Regions from separate parts of the Photobacterium sp. R1 genome, predicted to be linked through region 2. Evidence: predicted binding sites of a transcription regulator. Region 2 holds the regulator's gene; each other region holds the start of a gene.
The links. Region 2 encodes PurR, which represses purine synthesis genes. Its sites were predicted from a motif close to TNANGNAAACGTTTNCNTNA; they were not measured.
Positions count from the first base shown of each region.

Region 1 (3,282 bases), on a different contig from region 2:
GCTGCGTCATCCTGCATGACCGCCCGGCCTTCCAGGAACCACTGACAGACCAGCGGGTAAATGCGGTGTTCCTGCTGCTGTACTCGGGCCATCACTTCGTCGGCAGTATCGCCCTCGAAGATTGGGACTTTGGCTTGCAGGATGACAGGTCCGCCGTCCAGTTCTTCAGTAACGAAATGGACACTGGTACCGTGCTCGGTATCACCGGCATCCAGCGCTCGCTGGTGGGTATGCAGGCCGGTATATTTCGGCAGCAGAGACGGGTGGATGTTCAGCATCCGGCCTTCATAGTGACGGACGAATTCGCTGCTCAGGATCCGCATATAACCGGCCAAAACGACCAGATCCGGCTGATATCCGTCGATGATTTCAGCCAGTGCCCGATCGAAAGTGTCACGATCAGCATAATCTTTCGCGGCCAGATGGGCTGTTGCAATGCCGGCATTACGGGCTCGTTCCAGACCATAAGCATCAGCTTTGTTCGAAACCACGGCAGCTATGCGGCCGTGTGTGATGACATCACTTTCACAGGCATCAATAATAGCCTGCAAGTTCGAGCCGCTGCCGGAAATCAGGACAACAATGTTTTTCATTGTTTAGTTGATCTCCACCTGGGCTTCACCCTCGGCAGCCTGTGCAATGGTACCTAGCAGCCAGGCGTTTTCGCCCTCAGCGTTGAGCAGTTCGACCGCTTGTGCTGCCTGAGCCTGAGGCAGAGCAATGACCAGACCAACGCCGCAGTTGAATGTGCGGTACATTTCATGGGTTTCTACGTTACCAGCCTGCTGCAGCCAGTTGAACACTGCTGGCCATTCCCAGCTTTTACCGTCGATGACCGCTTTGGTGCCTTCTGGCAGGACGCGTGGAATGTTTTCCCAGAAACCGCCGCCGGTAATGTGCGAAATTGCGTGCAGTTCGCAGCTTTCCATCAGTTTCAGAACTGATTTGACATAAATACGGGTGGGCTCCAGCAGGTGTTCTGCCAGAGATTTGCCTTCGAGGTCTTTGCTCAAATCGGCCTGAGAGACTTCGATGATTTTACGGATCAGTGAATAACCGTTGGAGTGAGGGCCGCTGGAAGCAACAGCAATCAGGGCATCACCTGCCTGAACTTTGGTGCCGTCGATAATTTCAGACTTTTCAACCACGCCCACACAGAATCCTGCGACATCGTAATCTTCGCCGTGGTACATGCCCGGCATTTCAGCAGTCTCGCCGCCAATCAGAGCACAACCGGCCTGTACGCAACCTTCACCAATCCCGCTGACAACACTGGCTGCGGTATCGACATCCAGTTTGCCGGTGGCGTAGTAGTCGAGGAAAAACAGCGGTTCACCACCCTGTACAATCAGGTCATTGACACACATCGCGACCAGATCGATTCCAATGGTGTCATGTTTCTTCAGATCCATCGCCAGACGCAGCTTTGTACCGACACCGTCAGTCCCGGAGACCAGCACTGGCTCTTTGTATTTGGTCGGTAGTGAGCACAAGGCACCAAAACCACCCAGACCGCCCATCACTTCAGGACGTGTCGTGCGTTTGACCACCCCTTTGATTCGATCAACCAGGGCATTCCCTGCATCAATATCGACACCTGCATCTTTGTAACTTAGAGAAGAATGATTACCGCTCACAACAGATCCTCACCGGTTAAATCGTAAAATCCGCAGTATGATAACAGTAGTCAGGACGGAAAGGAAAACGTTTGCGTCAAATATTCCTGGTGACGGAAACCTGACCAGACAAGTCGCTATTTCCTACCTGTATGAGGATGGTCTAGTGTATAATGGATCGATTTTTTTGAAACTTTGTTGTGTAGGAGTCCAAGATGAAAGTCGTTGAGGTAAAACACCCGCTGGTGAAGCATAAAATTGGTCTGATGCGTGAAGGTGACATCAGCACCAAGCGTTTCCGCGAGCTGGCGACGGAAGTGGGTAGCCTGCTGACTTATGAAGCGACGTCTGACTTCGAAACAGAAACCATCACGATTGAAGGCTGGAACGGCCCGGTTCAGGTAGAACAGATCAAAGGGAAGAAAGTGACTGTTGTACCGATTCTGCGTGCAGGTCTGGGCATGATGGATGGTGTGCTGGAGCACATGCCAAGCGCCCGTATCAGTACGGTCGGTATCTATCGTGATGAAGAAACACTGGAGCCTGTCCCTTATTTCCATAAGCTGGCTTCCAACATTGATGAGCGTATGGCGCTGGTGGTTGACCCGATGCTGGCAACCGGTGGTTCTATGATTGCGACGATCGATCTGCTGAAAGAGCACGGTTGCAGCTCCATTAAGGTGCTGGTTCTGGTCGCTGCTCCTGAAGGTATCGCTGCACTGGAGAAAGCACATCCGGATGTTGAGCTGTACACCGCAGCAATTGACGAGAAGCTGAATGACAAGGGCTACATCGTTCCGGGTCTGGGTGATGCAGGTGACAAGATCTTCGGCACCAAATAATTCATCAGATGAACAAAAAAACCGGCATTGCGCCGGTTTTTTTGTTTCTGAAGCAAGAAAGTTTATGTGTCAGATGATTCTATTTGGGCGTTGTCGACAACCTTACTTTCACCCAGATCTTTTGGCAGGACCAGGTTCAGGACAATCGCAACGATACCGCACAGGCTGACGCCCTGCAGACTGAACTCGCCAATCCCGAAGGCCATGCCGCCAATCCCGAACACCAGCGTGACAGCAACAATGACCAGGTTACGGGATTTATGCAGGTCAACCTGATTTTTGATCAGGGTATTCAGGCCGACAGTCGCAATTGAGCCGAACAGCAGGATCATGATCCCGCCCATGACAGGGACAGGGATGGTCTGCAGTGTGGCACCCAGTTTACCGACAAAGGCCAGCACAATTGCGGTAACTGCACTCCAGGTCATGATGGCCGGATTGAAGGCTTTCGTCAGCATGACCGCACCAGTTACTTCAGAATATGTCGTATTCGGTGGCGCACCGACCAGAGAGGCCGCAATGGTTGCTACGCCGTCGCCGGCCATGGTGCGATGCAGGCCCGGTTTTTTCAGGTAGTCTTTACCGGTGACATTGGAAATCGCCAGCATGTCGCCGACGTGCTCAACAGCTGGTGCAATCGCAACCGGAATCATGAACAGCACGGCATTGATGTTGAATTCAGGCATGGTGAAGTTCGGCATGGCGAACCAGCTGGCTTCCTGTACCGCCGTGAAATCGACGACGCCAAAGAACAAACTGGTTCCGTAACCAGCCAGGATGCCCGCGATGATAGGGACCAGTCTGAAAATCCCATTTGCGAACAC
Region 1 covers NZ_BAAHZP010000023.1:12,158-15,439, forward strand. The annotation lists gene purN (phosphoribosylglycinamide formyltransferase) at 1-593, opposite strand, end outside; gene purM (phosphoribosylformylglycinamidine cyclo-ligase) at 597-1,637, opposite strand; gene upp (uracil phosphoribosyltransferase) at 1,832-2,458, shown strand; gene ACYP03_RS22955 (uracil-xanthine permease family protein) at 2,521-3,282, opposite strand, start outside.
Region 1: purM (phosphoribosylformylglycinamidine cyclo-ligase) is a predicted target of PurR. The motif match lies at 1,697-1,716, and genes of this name have one in related genera.

Region 2 (3,282 bases):
CGACGTTGTGGGGTAATCACAGACCAGTGTTTTCCACTGACTGCGCCTTCTAACGCCCAAAGCAAATCCAGACTCAATGACTCGTGATGAGATTCCTGCAGCGCCTGAAAAGCACCGATAGCACCAACTTCAAACAGCTGATCTACAGAGTTGATGCCTGCTTTCTTGAGCATACGCTCATTGGCAAGGCGAAGATTTGGCAGATCTTTAATGCGGTTAGGGCTAGCCTGCATTTTTTTCTCTTTGTCAGCCTGTGCTGCATTAAGAGAAACTTCAGCGTGCTCCAGAATGACTTCTGGGGTTTCCCACCAGTTTTCCGGAATGGCATAGTGTTTTGTGACGACAGGAAAACCGCGTTTTTGATAAACGTACGGTTTGAGGCCAGCTTGTTTAAAGGTTTCTTCATTTTTCGCGTTAGCGCGCAGATGCAGCTTGTCGCTAACAACTAGAGCAAACATCGTTTCACCTGCGAAAATGCCAAAACCGCCAAACATTGAGCGAGATTTAATCTGGCCAAATTTCTCAAATAAACGAATTGAATCTTTCAGTAGTGGTTTGTCCATGCTTCTTTTCTCGGTTAGAAATTTCAACAAAAGAAGTCACCAAACAACGGAGCGAGGATTCAATTGTGCATAAGATTATGAGTCTTTTGTCATAAGAATGACAAAAGTGTCCCATAAACTTCACTTCATCCATCGGCAACCCCGCTACCATGAGTAATAACTTTATCACTAAGTCATTGCTTTTAGGCCGGAAGCTTTGCGTCCCATCCTTTCAGATGGTTTGCCTTGTTCGTGACTGTTTAATCATATATCAATAAGACAAATTTGATATCGATCGCACAAAAAATTGTGATACTCTTCGCAATAAAAATCGTATAAATTTTACAGAAACTAACTGATTATCCCATCAATTCCTCTGTAGCGTAGTAATATTCCATATAAACATAGCCGATATGGGTGTTTATATCGGCTGTTTATCAATATATGTAGGTTAATATCGTTTTTTATGGATGTGTTATTTTTTTGACGGAACGGCGAACCACGAGCTCAGGATTGATCTCAAAAGTCTGAAATTCATGGTTTTTATCTTTCACGCGTTCCATCAGGATTTCCACAGCAGTCTTGCCTAAACGGCGTTTTGGCTGGTGGATTGTTGTCAGAGGTGGTGAAAAGTACGGGGCCAGATCAATATTGTCATAACCAATAATTGAAATATCATTTGGTACATTGATCCCTGCTTGTTCAAATGTACTGATTAAGGCCATTGCCATAATGTCATTGAAGCAGAAAATAGCAGTTGGACGCTCTTTCATGGCAATAAAAGCATTGGCTGCATCTACGGCAGATTCACATTCGAAATCACCTTCAATGATCCAGTTTTCATTGACCGTCAGACCAGCTTCGCTCATGGCTTTATGGAAACCTTTCAGCCGCTCACGGCAGGTAGATTTATCTTTCTGGCCGGAAAGACAACCAATTTTAGTGTGTCCATTGTCAATAAAATGACGAGTGGCAAGATAACCACCAAGTTCTGCATTATCCTGAATATTATCTGTTTTTGGGCGTGCAGGACCCCAGTCCATGATAACCATGGGCAGATCAGGCTGTCGCTCTAACTGTTCCAGCAGTTGATCATCCAGATCAGAACACATCACCAGCAGACCATCCACACGCTTTTCAGAAAGCATGCGCAGGTAATCCTTCTGTTTGGCCAGATTACCTTCGGTGTTGCATAAAATCAGCGTATAACCGGATTTATAGCAGTACTCTTCAACGCCATGCACCAATTCGGCAAAGAATGGGTTGGTCGATTTTGTCACCAGCATGCCGATGGTGCTGGTTGTATTACATTTCAGGCTGCGCGCGACGGCGCTTGGCGCGTAGTTCAATTCTTCAACTGCCGCCAACACTTTTTTCTGTGTTGCTTCCGCTACAAAGCGGGTTTTGTTGATCACGTGTGAGACTGTGGTAGTAGATACACCTGCCATACGTGCAACATCTTTAATGGTTGCCATAATTGTTCTTCTAGTCTTCAGGCCCTGAACAGGGTCTTTTCATATTTGCCAGACGCTAAAACGCCGCTTCTCTGCGAGGATAGCGGCGGGAAATGAGTGGCTCAGGCCGAGTGGTAACAATACCTTACACCGATATGAAGTCTGACTTTCTATTGCTATTTATTTCATCGGTTAATCGCTTGCGCTCACATTCTACAAGGACTCACGCACAGTGCAACGTTTCTCTTGAAATGTGGGGGGAATCTTGATGCAGCTCAAGAATACTGGCAACTTGAAAGTTGTTTCAGTCTTTACATTGTAAGTACTGTGCAAGGGCAACGGCTCAGCGATGCCCTTGCAGGAGGTTCAGGCTGAAAGGACGATCGGAAAGTGCCCGCGGGGGTGAGATTCGATGATCACCGGGGAACCATAAACGGAACTGATATTCTCAGTGGTCAGGGTATGCCAGGCATCACCGTCTGCTTGTATCTTCCCCTTATTCAGCAATACCAGTCTGTCTGCGTATTCAGCTGCAAGATTGAGGTCATGAATGACCAGGATGACGGCGGCTCCTTTACGGGCCATATCTTTTGCCAGTTTCAGGCAACTGTGCTGATGGGCAAGGTCTAAAGCTGAGGTCGGTTCGTCCAGCATTAAAATGCACTGGTCTTCCGCATTGCTGAGCTGAGCCAGTACACGGGCAAAATGAACACGTTGTTTCTCGCCGCCTGAGAGGGTGGGGTACTGACGCTGGCTCAGGTGACAGATCCCAACAGCCGTCATGCATTCCCGGGTAATTCGGAGACAATCTGTGCGCTTCAAACCAAGTGGCATACAGCCAAGTTCAACGACCTCCTGCGCAGTAAAACCAAAAGACAGGCTGCTGTGCTGAGGGAGTACACCCAAGTGTTTGGCCAGCAGGGATGGCTGCCAGTCGCTGTGCTTTTGACCAAAATAGTACACATTGCCTTTGGCACTGATTTCACCGCAAAGCACTTTGAGTAAAGTACTTTTACCGGCACCATTCGGGCCGAGTAAAGCTGTTAACTCTCCGCTGCGGAAACTGATGTTCAGCTGATCCAGTAACGTTTTACCGCCAAGTTGCAGTGATAAACCCTCGGCTGAAAGCACCGGTGATTGCTGTTTTTCGTGCCGGGGGCGAAGAGGGCGAACGATATGATGAATCATTGTAAACGGCCTTTTTGTTTCAGTAGCAGAGCAATAAAGAACGGGGCTCCCAGTAAAGCGGTGATGATACCGACCGGCAGTTCGGCTGGTGCGGCAAT
Region 2 covers NZ_BAAHZP010000005.1:136,107-139,388, forward strand. The annotation lists gene ACYP03_RS10450 (TfoX/Sxy family DNA transformation protein) at 1-563, opposite strand, end outside; cyclic di-GMP riboswitch class I at 695-798, opposite strand; gene purR (HTH-type transcriptional repressor PurR) at 1,007-2,017, opposite strand; gene ACYP03_RS10460 (heme ABC transporter ATP-binding protein) at 2,363-3,184, opposite strand; gene ACYP03_RS10465 (FecCD family ABC transporter permease) at 3,181-3,282, opposite strand, start outside.

Region 3 (3,282 bases), on a different contig from region 2:
TGTCCCCGGAAGACGCCTATCTGGCTGAGAGCATGATTAAAGACACTGAAGAGTGTAATGCCATCATCAGTCAGTTTATGGAGTACCTGAAGTCGACCCATTTGCAGGAGCAGGAACTTCATGATCTGAATCTGCTGGTGGAAGATGTGGCAGAGGCAGAAGGCGGCATTGAGCGGGGGATTGAGCAGGAGCTGGGTCTCATCAATGGCAAAGTGTATGTCAATGGTGTCGCGATTAAGCGTTTGATCAGTAACCTGGTGGTTAATGCGCTGCGTTACGGCAATGGCTGGGTTCGGGTCACCAGCGGGATGACGGCGGATCGCCAGATGGCCTGGTTCTGTGTGGAAGATGACGGTCCCGGGATTGAACCGGATCAGGTGGCGAAGATGCTGCAACCCCTGACCCGCGGTGACATTGCCCGCGGCAGCGATGCGGAAGGTACCGGACTCGGACTGGCGATTGTGAAGCGGATAGTGGATCAGCACCAGGGTGACATTCAGTTCAGTAACCGCAGCGAAGGGGGGCTGAAAGTCCAGGTGAGTCTGCCGTTGCGTCCGGTAAAACAGAACGGCAAGCGCGCCGTGAAATCCTAGCAGGCACAGCGCCCTCTCATTTGTGATGGGAGGACGCTGTCCGTCAATCAGTCTTTCTTTTCTTCCGGCAGAATCAGGTTCAGCAGAATCGCCGTCAGGCCACCGGCAGCCATGCCGGATGAAAGAATGCTTTTCACAATCTCAGGCATGAACTGGAGGATTTCCGGTTTCTGCGCAATCCCCAGTCCCATCGAGAACGACAGTGCCATGATCAGAATGGCACGACGGTCCAGCTCACAACGGGAAATAATCCGCACCCCGGATGCGGCAATAGTGCCGAACATCACGATGGTGGCGCCGCCCAGTACAGGTTCCGGGATCAGCTGAACCAGATTGGCGACAACAGGAAACAGACCCAGCAACACCAGCATCCCAGCGACAAAATAACCGATGTAACGGCTGGCAACGCCAGTCAGTTGGATGATGCCGTTGTTCTGGCTGAAGGTTGAGTTTGGAAAACTGTTCAGCACTGCAGCCAGTGCTGAGTTGATCCCATCTGCCAGCACGCCGCCTTTAATCCGCTTCAGGTACACCGGGCCGCTGACCGGTTGTTCTGAGGTTTCTGAGGTTGCCGTGATATCTCCGATGGCTTCCAGTGACGTAATGGCAAAGACAATCACCAGCGGGATCAGCAGCGACCCGTCAAAACCCAGTCCGTACTGCATCGGGGCAGGAATGGCGATTAGGGTGGTTTCGGCGAGCCGCTCCATACTGATCATGCCCATCAGCCAGGCGGCCAGCGTTCCGGCGGCCATCGCAATCACAATGGATGAAACACGCAGATACGGGTTCTTCATCCGGTTCATCAGGACAATCAGCCCCAGGACGATCCCGGCCAGCAGCAGTTTATCCAGACTGCCGAAGCTGCCGTCTTCAATGGCGGCATAGCCACCGCCAATTGACGTCAGGCCAATCTGGATCAGCGTCAGACCAATCAAAGTCACCACAATGCCGGACACCAGCGGGGTAATGACCCGGCGGGTATGTTGTAAAATCCGTGAAATGGCAACTTCTGTCAGGGAAGCGGCGAGAATGGTGCCGAAAATAGCAGCCATCATGGTCGGCACATCCGCACCGCCGGCTTTCATTGCCAGCCCGGCACCGATAATCGGGCCGAGAAAGTTAAAGCTGGTGCCCTGAATCGACAGCAGGCCGGAACCCACCGGGCCGATGGTCCGGATCTGAATGAACGACGCAACGCCTGAGGCCAGCAACGACATACTGACGATGGTGTTGGTGTCGCTGGCCGGCAGTCCCAGAGCCTGACAGATGATCAGCGATGGGGTGACGACGGCCACGAACATGGCCAGCAGGTGCTGCAATGCTGCAAACAGGGTTTGCGGCAGGGGCGGACGATCTTCAAGGCGGTAAATCAAATCAGATGTGCGGGGACGTTCAATTTCTTGGTGCTGGCCGGTCATGGTCAATCCTTATTACGTCGACAGGTCGGCTTCTCAAGGGGATCTGAGTGGACAGGTTTGAAGCCGAAAAAGGACCCTTGGGTCAAAATTGGCCCCTATTGTAATGACGAACCCAAAATTAGCAAACGTTTGCGCATGTTGTTTTTGGTGTGTGAAAGCAGAAAACAGCGGCATCAGACCGCGATTTCACTGGAACGGGCGGGTTCGTCCGGTTCAGGCGTTGGAATAGTTTTCCCGGTGACCGAGCCAGCGTTCAATAATGGCCTTGGCATTGGACGGATATTGATCGTGCAGGTATCGCGCCATCTTCTGGACCTGAGGGATCAGGTGCTGGTCGCGGACCAGATCGGCCACTTTGAAATCTGCAATGCCGGTCTGTTTGGTGCCGAGCAGCTCACCGGGACCGCGGATTTCCAGATCGCGCTGGGCTATCACGAAGCCGTCACTGCTTTCCCGCAGGACGCCCAGTCGCTGCTGAGCCGTTTTCGACAACGGGGCATGATAGAGCAGCACACAATGGCTGGCGACGCTGCCCCGGCCAACCCGGCCGCGCAGCTGGTGAAGCTGCGCCAGACCCAGCCGTTCGGGGTTTTCGATGATCATCAGGCTGGCATTGGGAACATCAACACCCACTTCAATCACGGTGGTGGCAACCAGCAGGTGCAGTTCACCGGCTTTGAAACGTTGCATCACGTCCTGCTTTTCAGCCGCTTTCATCCGGCCGTGAACCAGACCAATTTTCAGCTCCGGTAACTGGGCGGTCAGCTCAGTGGCGGTGTCGGATGCCGCCTGGGCTTCCAGCACTTCAGATTCATCAATCAGGGTACAGACCCAGTATGCCTGGCGTCCTTCGTTCAGACAGGCGGCACGGATCCGTTCGATGATATCTGCGCGGCGGGCATCGGAAACCGCGACGGTCTGAATGGGGGTCCGGCCCGGCGGCAGTTCGTCGATCACTGAGGTTTCCAAATCGGCATACGCGGTCATGGCCAGCGTCCGGGGAATGGGCGTGGCCGTCATGATCAGCTGGTGCGGATAACGGCCATCATTTGCGCCTTTTTCCCGCAGTTCCAGCCGCTGGTGCACCCCGAACCGGTGCTGTTCATCGATGATGACCAACGCCAGATTGCTGAAGATCACCTGTTGCTGGAACAGGGCATGGGTGCCGACCACCATCTTCGCTTCACCGCTTTCAATGCGGGCCAGCTCGGTTTCCCGTGCTTTGCCTTTGAGCTTACCGGCCAGCCAGCCGACCTGAATGCCGAGCG
Region 3 covers NZ_BAAHZP010000008.1:163,347-166,628, reverse strand. The annotation lists gene envZ (two-component system sensor histidine kinase EnvZ) at 1-593, shown strand, start outside; gene ACYP03_RS15045 (uracil-xanthine permease family protein) at 641-2,014, opposite strand; gene recG (ATP-dependent DNA helicase RecG) at 2,228-3,282, opposite strand, start outside.
Region 3: ACYP03_RS15045 (uracil-xanthine permease family protein) is a predicted target of PurR. The motif match lies at 2,132-2,151, and genes of this name have one in related genera.